Linked DNA regions of Methylibium petroleiphilum PM1. The protein of the gene in region 2 interacts with the protein of the main gene of each other region in a pairwise test. Links are inferred from orthologs where the notes say so. Each region holds a gene or a part of one and is shown on either strand. Other genes may lie near its edges.

What was found. The genes of interacting proteins can lie anywhere in the genome.
Region 1: the proteins of hflK (region 2) and ftsH interact in binary tests that used the Escherichia coli proteins (3 or more experiments, as listed by UniProt). The link is inferred for Methylibium petroleiphilum PM1 from one-to-one orthologs.

The regions. Positions count from the first base shown.
Region 1 is NC_008825.1:1,363,156-1,368,167, reverse strand. Bases 484-3,468 are described here. They hold ftsH (ATP-dependent zinc metalloprotease FtsH), read right to left. Parts: upstream 2,945-3,468; coding sequence 1,022-2,944; downstream 484-1,021. Other genes in these bases: MPE_RS06370 (RlmE family RNA methyltransferase), read right to left, coding at 3,122-3,468; folP (dihydropteroate synthase), read right to left, coding at 484-939. In the rest of the region: glmM (phosphoglucosamine mutase), read right to left, coding at 1-59; more of folP, read right to left, coding at 103-483; more of MPE_RS06370, read right to left, coding at 3,469-3,796; MPE_RS06365 (YhbY family RNA-binding protein), read left to right, coding at 3,817-4,287; MPE_RS06360 (DUF502 domain-containing protein), read right to left, coding at 4,289-4,966. UniProt on the Escherichia coli protein: Acts as a processive, ATP-dependent zinc metallopeptidase for both cytoplasmic and membrane proteins. Plays a role in the quality control of integral membrane proteins.
Region 2 is NC_008825.1:2,128,997-2,135,019, forward strand. The notes cover bases 829-3,828. They hold hflK (FtsH protease activity modulator HflK), read right to left. Parts: upstream 2,983-3,828; coding sequence 1,675-2,982; downstream 829-1,674. Other genes in these bases: hflC (protease modulator HflC), read right to left, coding at 829-1,660; hflX (GTPase HflX), read right to left, coding at 2,979-3,828. Also shown: MPE_RS10025 (ATP phosphoribosyltransferase regulatory subunit), read right to left, coding at 1-465; MPE_RS10030 (DUF2065 domain-containing protein), read right to left, coding at 546-734; more of hflC, read right to left, coding at 770-828; more of hflX, read right to left, coding at 3,829-4,223; RNA chaperone Hfq, read right to left, coding at 4,294-4,539; ribosome biogenesis GTPase Der, read right to left, coding at 4,611-5,951; outer membrane protein assembly factor BamB, read right to left, coding at 5,969-6,023.

The DNA of each region.
Region 1 (5,012 bases), 770 kb from region 2 along the record:
ATCGGCGCTTGGCCGACGGCGCCACGGATGCCGTCGGTGCCGAAATAGGTTCTGCTCATGGGGTGCCATTGTGCCGGGCGCCCGGCGAGGCGAATCCTGCGCTCACGGGCAAAGACCGGCAGCCCGCCACACTTTCAACGCATCGACGGTGGCGGCCACGTCGTGCACGCGCACGATGCGCGCCCCGCGCTGCACCGAGGCGAGCGCCGCCGCGACGCTGGGCACCAGGCGGTCGCCGATCTCGCGGCCGGTCAGCCGGCCCAGCACGCCCTTGCGCGACCAGCCCGCCAGCAGCGGCAGCCCCAGGCCCAGCAGCTCTTGCTGACGGACCAGCAGCGCCACGTTGTGCTCGGTGCGCTTGCCGAAGCCGATGCCCGGGTCGAGCGTGATCCGGGCGTCGTCGACGCCCCGCGCTCGCAGCGCTTCGACGCGCGCCCGCAGGAAGGAGCGCACCTCGGTCACCACGTCGTCGTACTGCGGATCGCCGTCCTGCATGGTCTTCGGCTGGTCGCCGCGCATGTGCATCAGGCAGACACCGCAGTTCGCGTGCGCCGCCACCACGTCCAGCGCCCCGGGTTCGCGCAGCGCCTTGATGTCGTTGACGATGTCCACACCGAGGTCGAGCGCGGCGCGCATCACCTCGGGCTTGTAGCTGTCTAGCGACACAGGCACGCCGAGCGCCATCGCGCCGCGCAGCACCGGCAGCACGCGTGCCAGTTCGTCCTGCAGCGGCACCGGCTCCGCGCCCGGGCGGGTCGATTCGCCACCAATGTCGAGGATGTCGGCGCCGTCCTTCAGCAACTGCTCGCAGTGGGCCAGCGCCCCGGCGGCGCCCCCATGCAGCCCGCCATCGGAGAAGGAGTCCGGCGTGACATTGACGATGCCCATGACGCGCGGGGCGACGAGATCGATGCGGAATCGCGTGGTCTGCCAGAACATCGTGGGGTCAGTGGGGAAAAGAGATCCGCTCAAAGCAAACGGGGCCGAAGCCCCGTTGCGCGATCGACAAACGAGCGGAACGTCAGACCGCGGCCGGAGCACCGTCGGTGCTGACGGCCGGCGTGCCGCCGTTACCGCTGCCGCCGTTCACGCCGGCCGCGCTACTGGGCGTCCAGTCCTTCGGCGGCCGCGGCGGCTTGCCGCCCATGATGTCGTCGATCTGCTCTGCGTCGATGGTTTCCCATTCCAGCAGCGCCTTCGCCATCGCGTGCATCTTGTCCTGGTTGTCCTCGATGAGCTTGCGGGCGGTGGTGTACTGCTCGTCGATGATGCGGCGGATCACCGAGTCGACCTTGCGCATCGTCTCTTCGGACATGTTGGTCGTCTTCGTGACCGAGCGACCGAGGAAGACCTCGCCTTCGTTCTCGGAGTAGACCATCGGGCCCAGTTCGTCGGTCATGCCGTAGCGCATCACCATGTCGCGGGCGATCTGGGTCGCGCGCTCGAAGTCGTTGCTGGCGCCGGTGGTCATCTGGTTCATGAACACCTCTTCGGCGATGCGGCCGCCGAACAGCACCGAGATCGTGCTCAGCATGCGCTCCTTGTCCATGCTGTAGCGGTCGGTCTCCGGCAACTGCATGGTCACGCCCAGCGCGCGACCACGCGGAATCACGGTGACCTTGTGCACCGGGTCGGTCTTGGGCATCAGACGCGCCACCAGTGCGTGGCCAGCCTCGTGGTAGGCGGTGTTGCGGCGCTCCTCCTCGGGCATGACCATGGACTTGCGCTCGGGGCCCATCATGATCTTGTCCTTGGCCTTCTCGAAGTCGGCCATCTCGACGACGCGGGCGCTGCGCCGCGCGGCGAACAGCGCCGCTTCGTTGACCAGGTTAGCCAGGTCGGCGCCCGAGAAGCCCGGCGTGCCGCGCGCCAGGATGTCAGCGCGGATGTCCTGGCCGATCGGCACCTTGCGCATGTGCACGTTCAGGATCTGCTCGCGGCCCCGCACGTCGGGCAGCGTCACGTAGACCTGGCGGTCGAAACGGCCCGGACGCAGCAGAGCCGGATCCAGGATGTCGGGCCGGTTGGTGGCCGCCATCACGATGACGCCGAGGTTGGTCTCGAAGCCGTCCATCTCGACCAACATCTGATTCAGCGTTTGCTCGCGTTCGTCGTTGCCGCCGCCCAGGCCAGCGCCGCGGTGGCGCCCGACCGCGTCGATTTCATCGACGAAGATGATGCAGGGCGCGCTCTTCTTGGCCTGCTCGAACATGTCGCGCACACGCGCCGCGCCGACACCGACGAACATCTCGACGAAGTCGGAACCCGAGATCGAGAAGAACGGCACCTTCGCCTCGCCGGCGATCGCCTTGGCGAGCAGGGTCTTGCCGGTGCCTGGCGGGCCGACCAGCAACACGCCGCGCGGGATGCGCCCACCGAGCTTCTGGAACTTCTGCGGGTCCTTCAGGAAGTCGACCAACTCCTTGACTTCCTCTTTCGCTTCGTCACAGCCGGCAACGTCGGCAAACGTGGTGGAGTTGTTGGCTTCGTCCAGCATCCTCGCCTTGGACTTGCCGAAACTGAAGGCGCCGCCCTTGCCGCCGCCCTGCATCTGTCGCATGAAATAGATCCACACGCCGATCAGCAGCAACATCGGGCCCCAGCTGAGCAGGATGCTCATCAGGATCGACGGCTCCTCCCGCGGCTTGACGTCGAACTTGACGCCGTTGTTGATCAGGTCTCCGACCAGCCCCCGATCAAGGTAAGTGGCGGTGGTGCGCAGCGTCTTGCCATCGGTGGTGGCCGCCCGGATCTCCGTCGCACCGTTGCCGCTCTCCTGCAGGGTAACGGTCGAGATGCGCTTGCTGCGCACCTCTTCGAGGAAGTCGGAATAGCCGATCTGCCCGCCCGCGGCCGCCGTGCGGTCGAACTGCTTGAACACGGTGAACAGCACCAGGGCGATCACCAGCCAGACAGCGACCTTCGAGAACCATTGATTGTTCACCGCGGCTCCTTCACCGAATCCTGCCCGAAATGGGCGTCACTCACTTGCTGCACGGGATATGTCTCACTCTCGCGGGATATGGGGCCGAGTTTAGTCCAGTCAACCCCGGGACGCCGATCGGCTTTGTCATCGGCTGCGATAGGTCAAGGCCTGGATTCGCGGGAATTTCCGCCGGTTTCACCTCGATTTGAGACCGATGCCGACCAGAAAGGTTTCCGACGACTTGTCACGAGATGCCTTGGGCTTGATCGGTTTCACGACCCGGAAACGCTTCTTGAACAGCTCGACCAGCTGGCTGTGGCCGCTGCCGTGGAACACCTTGCAGACCAGCGCGCCGTGCGGATGGAGGTGGGTTTCGGCGAATTCGACCGCCAGCTCCACCAGCAGCGCGATGCGCGCGGAATCTGAGGAGGCGATGCCAGAGAGGTTCGGCGCCATGTCCGACACGACCACGTCGACGCCGCGCCCGCCGATCGCGGCGCTCAATTCCGCAAGCACCGCCTCATCGTGGAAATCGCCCTGGATGAACTGCACGCCCTCGATCGGCTCGAAATCCAGGAGGTCGAGTGCAATGATGCGGCCGTTCAGTGCACCGGCCGCGGCGCCGCCGGTGCCGGCCTCTTTGGGTGCGAACCTGCGGCGCAGGTACTGGCTCCAGGCGCCGGGTGCCGCGCCGAGGTCGACGACGACCTGGCCCGGCTTGATCAGCCCCAGCGCCTCATCGATCTCCTTGAGCTTGTAGGCGGCACGGGCCCGGTAGCCCTCCTTCTGGGCCAGCTTGACGTAGGGATCGTTGATGTGATCGTTGAGCCACGCCTTGTTGACCTTCTTGCTCTTGGTTTTGACTTTCATGTCGCGTCGATAATACGGGGATGCCTGCCATTCAACTCACGCCTGCCGAGCGCAAGGCCCACCGTGCCGATGCGCACCACCTCGATCCGGTCGTGATGATCGGCGGCGAGGGTCTGACTCCCGCCGTCACCAAGGAGGCAGACGCCGCGCTGAAGGCCCACGGCCTGATCAAGGTACGCGTGTTCTCCGACGAACGCGAGACCCGCGAAACGATCTTCGCCACGCTGTGCGAACAGCTCGGCGCGGCGCCCGTCCAGCACATCGGCAAGCTGCTGGTGCTGTGGCGCCCGGTCGAGCCGAAGGAAAAGACGCCGGACGAACACCGCCAGGCCGGCCCGCGGGTGGTGAAGATCCTGAAGTTCTCCAAGAGCGGCAACCACCGTGCCCAGGTGAAGAAGCTCACCGTGCTGGGCAACCAGCGCATCACCTCCGGCGGCATCGTCAAGCGGGCCAAGGAGCGGCTGCCAAGCAAGAAGAAACTGGGCGACTGAGTCATCGGCCGTCTGCCGGCGTCTGCGGCAGGTACTGGGCCGAGGTGACGCCCATGGAAACGTAGATGCTCGTCAGCGCGTCGATGCCGATCTCGGCCGGCGTGATCCACGCCTGCGGCACGTAGAGCAACCCGCCGCCGACCGGCACCGGGGCGGTCGGCACCAGCACTGCGTGGTAAGGCGCACCGCCCAGGTCGATGGTCTCGGCGGCCGACAGCAGGCCCAGCACCGCCACGCCGCCCGGTCCGCCGAAGTGGCACCAGACCGGCCGCATCGACTGAAGCCCGCCGCCGTCGGCCCCGCGCGGCGACAGCAGTTCGACGAAGCGCTGGGTGATGCCGTAAATGCTGCGCACGACCGGAATGCGCTGGATCAGCGCGTCGACGCTGCGTGCCAGCCAGCCGCGCAGGCGCGTCTGGACCACGACACCGAGCGCGAAGATCGCCGCCAGCACCAGGGCAACGCCGATCAGGTAGCCCAGCACCTCGGAGCTGCCGCCGCCCAGGCCCAGCGCCACCAGTCGCTGACCGATGAAGCTGCCCGGCCCGACATAGGCGAACAGCAGGCGCAGCACCCACACGATGACCAGAAGCGTGGCAGCCAATGGCAGCGCAGCCAGCAAGCCGGCGAGGAAGATGCTCGTCAGCGTCCGTTTCAGCGGCGGCGGCATGGACGTCATGAAGCGACTCTCCTCGGGGCGGTAAACAATCGGCCTCCGCACGCTG
Region 2 (6,023 bases):
CGGGACACCCGCGGCACGCAAGCTGTCGAGCGCCAGATCCTGTACCTCGAGATCGGCCTCGAGTCCGGCATGACCGTAGAGTTCGGCGCCGAACTGCAGCGGTTCCCGGCTACCGTGCAGTCCGGCCGGCCGCGTGTGCGCCACCGGGCCGCAGTAGCACAGGCGCGTGATGCCATCGCGATTGAGCAGGTGCGCGTCGATGCGCGCCACCTGGGGCGTGGTGTCGGCACGCAGACCCAGCGTGCGGCCGCTCAGTTGATCGACCAGCTTGAAGGTCCGTAAATCCAGTTCGTGCCCGGTGCCCGTCAGCAGCGACTCGAGGTGCTCGAGCAAGGGCGGCATCACCAGTTCGTAGCCGTAGACGCGGGCCGCGTCCAGCACGGTGCGCCGCAATTCCTCGATGCGCCGCGCCTCGGAGGGCAGCACATCGGCAATGTGCTCGGGCAGCAGCCAAGCAGAGGTCATGAAAAGCCTGCGGGGTTAAAACCGCATTGTACCGGCGCCCCCAGCAGCATTCGCGCGCGATTGACCTGCGCGAACGGTGATCAGCCTGCCAAAACCAGCAGCACCACCAGCCCGCCCAGCATGCTGCTCAAGCCAAGAAAACGCAGTTGCCCGTCGCTCAGCCGCGTGGCCTGCTCGAACACCCGGCGCCAGCGCTGCGGACTCAGGAAAGGCAGCAGCCCCTCGAAGACCAGCATCAGCGCCAGCGCGCTGAACAGCGTGTCCCACATGCCGGCTCCTGCGGCAACGCGCCGTCAGCCCGGACTCACCTGGCACGGGAGGAGGATGGCCCGCCCTCACCTCGCATCGCGCGGAAGAACTCGCTCTCGGGCTCGACCACCATCACGTCGGTCTTGCTGCGAAAGCTCGCCCGATAGGCCTCGAGACTGCGATAGAACTGCGCGAACTGCGGGTCGCGACCGAAGGCCTCGGCATACAGGGCCGAAGCCTTGGCATCGCCGTCACCCTTGACCTTCTGTGCATCCCGATAGGCCTCGGCGACAATGACCTCGCGCTGCCGATCGGCGTCGGCACGCACCTGCTCGCCTTCGGCCTGGCCGGTGGAGCGGGTCTCGTTGGCGACGCGCTTGCGCTCCGACTCCATGCGGCGGTAGACGGCCTCGGTGATGTTGGCGACGAAGTCGACCCGCTTGATCCGCACGTCGACCACCTCGATGCCGAAGCTCGTGGCGTCGTCCGACAACCGCCGCAGCACGCCCTGCATGACCTTGTCGCGCTCGGTCGAGAGCACCTGGCGCACACTGACCTTGGTGACCTCCTCGTTCAGCGCGGCCTGGACGATCGGTGCCAGCCGCGCCTCGACATTGCGCGCATCGATGCCGCTGTTGCGGATGAATTGTCGCGGGTCCTTGATGCGCCACTTCACCAGCCAGTCGATCACCAGACTGGTCTTCTCGGCGGTGAACACCGGCCGCGTTTCAGGGCTGTCGAGGCTCTGGATGCGGCGGTCGAGGAAGACCACGTTCTGGAACGGCGGGGGCAGCTTGAACTTCAACCCCGGCTGGGCAATGACTTCCTTGATCTCGCCCAGCGCATACAGCACGGCGAACTGCCGCTGGTCGACGACGAACAGCGTGCTCGAGGCAATCATCAATGCGAGCAGAGCGCTCGCCACGATCAGACCGATGCGATTCATTCTTGTTGTTCTCCTCAACGGCTTTCGCGCTCACGCGAACGCTGGTTGTCGCGCGATCGCACATCGTTCTGTGACGTGCCGGTGCTTTCGGTGGTCGGCAGCGCGGGCGCAGGTGCGGCCGCGGCGGTCGCCCCGGCCGATTGCATCAGCTTGTCGAGCGGCAGGTACAGCAGGTTAGAGCCGGTGCGCGACTCGATCATGATCTTGCTGACGTTGGAGTACACCTCTCGCATCGTGTCCACATAGAGGCGATCGCGCGTGACGGCCGGCGCCTTCTGGTACTCCGTCAGCACCTGCTTGAAGCGCGATGCATCGCCCTCGGCCTGCGCGATCACGCGCGCCTTGTAGCCCTCGGCCTCCTCGCGCAGGCGCGAGGCCGTGCCCTGCGCCTTCGGGATCACGTCGTTGGCGTAGGCCTGGCCTTCGTTCTTGAAGCGCGAGCGGTCGGCGCCGGCCTTCACGGCATCGTCGAACGCCGCCTGCACCTGCTCGGGCGGCGCCACACTCTGCACGTTGACGTTGGAAATCAGGATGCCGGTCTTCAGACGATCGAGCTGCGCCTGGATGGACTTGACGAGGTCGGTCGCGATGGCATCGCGCTGCTCGTACAGCACCGAGTCCATGTTGCTGCGACCGACGATCTCGCGCACCGCGGATTCGGAGGCCAACACCACCGCCTCGTCCGCATTGCGGTTCTCGAACAGGTAGTCCTTCGAATCCTTCAGGCGGTACTGCACCGTGAAGCGGATGTCGACGATGTTCTCGTCCTGGGTCAGCATCGACGAGTCCCTCAGCCCGGTGGCCTGCACCACCGAATTGCGCCCGACCTCGACCGACCGCAACTGCGTCACGTTCACCACCTCTGCCGACTGGAACGGGTATGGGAAACGCCACTGGAAGCCGGCTTCGACCGTGTGGCTGTATCGGCCGAAGGACATCACGACGCCCTGCTGCCCTTCCTGCACGATGAAGAAGCCGCTGCCCAGCCAGATCAGCGCCACGACCGCGCCGATCAAGCCGATGCCGATACCGGCGCTGCGCAGGTCCGGCGGTGGCGAGCTGGCGCCACCGCCGTCGGGCTGCGGACTGTTCCCACCCCCTTTGCCACCGAACAGGCCGCTCAGGCGACGATTGAAGTCGCGCCAAAGCTCGTCGAGATCGGGCGGGCCGTCATTGCGGCCGCCGGTCGCCAGCAGCCGCTCCCCACGCGCGCGCCAGACGGCGCGGCGCACGGCGCCGGACCACAGCAGCGCCAGGGCCTCGACCAGGAGTGCGGGGCGTCCCCGCGGGCGCGCTGCGCCTGCATCGTTATAGGTATTCATGCGTGTCGTTGGAGCAAGACGGAGGCGGGAATGGGATCGTGATCGGAGGGCGCGGCGTCGGCGACGTCGCGCACCGGCGCGTCGGAGACCGAGGCACCGGGCGCGCCCGCCTCGCCACCGTCGGCGAGCAGCGCCTCGCTCACCAGCGCCCGCAGCTCGGCGAGCCCCACACCGCGCAAGGCACTGACGAAGACGCGCGGGATGCGGCGTCCGCCGTCGAGTTCGAGCCGATCCACCAGCACGCGAGGCCGCTGCTCCTCGTCGAGCTGGTCGAGCTTGTTGTAGACCAGGATCTGGGGAATACCGGCCGCGTCGATCTCCGCGAGCACGCGCTCCACCTCGACCCGCTGCTCGGCCAGCACCGGGCTCGAAGCGTCGACCACATGCAGCAGCAGATCGGCATCGGCAGCCTCCTGCAGCGTGGCGGCGAAGGCCTTGACCAGCGTGTGCGGCAGATCGCGGATGAAGCCCACGGTGTCCGACAGACTGACCGAGCGCTGCGCGTCCTCGAGATAGAGCTGCCGCGTGGTGGTGTCGAGCGTCGCGAACAGTTGGTCGGCGGCGTAGCTGCGGGCCTTGACCAGCGCGTTGAACAGCGTGGACTTGCCGGCATTGGTGTAGCCGATCAGCGAGACGCGGAAGGTGCCGGCGCGCTCGCGCGAGCGCCGTTGCGTGCCGCGCTGGCGCTTCACCTTGTCGAGCCTCGCCTTGAGCGCCTTGATGCGCTCGCCGATCATGCGGCGATCGAGTTCGATCTGGCGTTCGCCCGGACCGCCACGATGACCCACGCCGCCGCGCTGGCGCTCGAGGTGGGTCCACCGGCGCACCAGTCGGTTGCTGAGGTACTGCAGCTGCGCGAGCTCGACTTGCAGCTTGCCTTCGTGGCTCTGAGCGCGCGCGGCGAAGATCTCGAGGATCAGGCCGGTTCGGTCGAGCACCTCGACGCCAAGATGGCGCTCCAGGTTGCGCTGCTGCGTCGGGGACAAGGCCTGATCGAAGATCACGCACTGGCCGCCGCTTTCGGCCACCAGCGCCTTCAGCTCGTCGGCCTTGCCCGAACCGAGGAACAGTGCGGCGTCGGGCGCCTTGCGGCGAGCGATCAGGCGCGCCACCGGCGTGTCGCCGGCCGACTCGGCCAGCAGCGCCAGTTCGTCGAGGGTGGCGTCGAAGGAGGCGCCGGCGCCGAGGTCGACACCGACCAGCACCGCCCTGGCCTCGTTGACGGCGGTGGACGCGCTCAAGCTGAAACCACCAGGGTCTGGCGGCAGGCGGTCAGGCGACGAGACGGATGCCGGGAGTCCATCGAGCCGTTCAGCCCGCCGACTCCGGCGCGTCGTTGGCCTGGAAATTCACGGCCCGGCCGGGCACGACGGTGGAAATCGCGTGCTTGTAGACCATCTGGGTCACGGTGTTGCGCAACAAGACCACGTACTGGTCGAAGGACTCGATGTGCCCCTGCAGCTTGATGCCGTTCACGAGGTAGATCGAGACCGGAACGTGCTCCTTGCGAAGCAGGTTCAGGAACGGGTCTTGTAGGAGTTGCCCTTTGTTGCTCACGATATCGTCCGTGTTGTGAAGCTGTTGGAGGATGGAAGGTATCACAGGCTCCAGCCGGCGACGCCCTCAGACTACGAGTCCTTCTCCGCGAAGGGGTTCCGTGACGATTTCATCTCGATGCGCATCGGCGTGCCGCTGAGCTGGAAGTGGCAGCGGAAACGCCCCTCCAGGAAGCGCTTGTAGGCGTCTGTCACATGCTCCAGCGAGTTGCCGTGGATCACGATCACCGGCGGGTTCTGCCCGCCTTGGTGGGCGTAGCGCAGCTTGGGCCGGAAGGCGCCGGCGCGCTTGGGCTGCTGGAACTGCACCGCCTCCAGCAGCACCCGCGTCAGCACCGGCGTGGCGAGCTTCTTGGTGGCCGAGGCCCACGCGTCGGCGATCGCCTTCCACACCGGCCCCAGGCCCTGGCGCTTGATGGCGGAGATGTGCAGCACCGGCGCGAACTTCAGGAACGCCAACCGCTGCTCGATGGAGCGCTGCAGCAGTTCGCGCTGGTAGCTGTCGACCGCGTCCCACTTGTTCACCGCCAGCACCACGGCACGGCCGGAATCGAGGATATAGCCGGCGATGTGGGCGTCCTGGTCAGTCACCCCCTGGGTCGCGTCGAGCAACAGCAGCACGACATTCGCGTCGGCGATCGCCTGCAGCGTCTTGACGACCGAGAACTTCTCGATCGACTCGAACACCTTGCCCTTGCGACGCAGGCCGGCAGTGTCGATCAACTCGAACTTCTGGCCATTGCGCTCGAACGGAACGCTGATGGCGTCGCGTGTGGTGCCGGGCAGGTCGAAGGCCACCAGCCGCTCTTCACCGAGCCAGGTGTTGATCAACGTCGACTTGCCCACGTTCGGGCGACCCGCTACCGCCAGGCGGATCGGCCGTTCGGGGTCGTCGAGCGCGAGATCGTCGGGCTCGTCGAACGCAAAGTCCTCCAGCGCCGCCGTCAGCAGGCTGCGGATGCCCTGCCCGTGTGCCGACGACACCGCCAGCGGCTCGCCCATGCCGAGCTCGTAGAACTCGGCCAGCTGGATGCCTTCCAGCATGCCCTCGGCCTTGTTGGCAGCGAGCAGCACCTTCTTGCCGGCAGTGCGCAGGTAGCGTGCGATGTCATGGTCCTGCCCGGTGACGCCGGCGCGGACGTCGACCACGAAGATGACCACGTCGGACTCCGCCACCGCCTGGCGCGTCTGCTTGGCCATCTCCTTGTAGATGCCGCTCTCGGCCGTGGGCTCGAAGCCGCCGGTGTCGACGACGATGAACTCGCGTTCGCCGAGCCGCCCATCACCGTAATGGCGGTCGCGGGTCAGGCCGGCGAAGTCGGCCACGATCGCGTCGCGGCTCTTCGTCAGACGGTTGAACAGCGTCGACTTGCCGACGTTGGGGCGCCCCACGAGCGCCAGGACGGGTTTCATTCAGGTTCCGATCGCACTCACTCGGGCCGGAACGCGAACACCGTGCCGCGGCGGGTCACCGCGACGATGGTG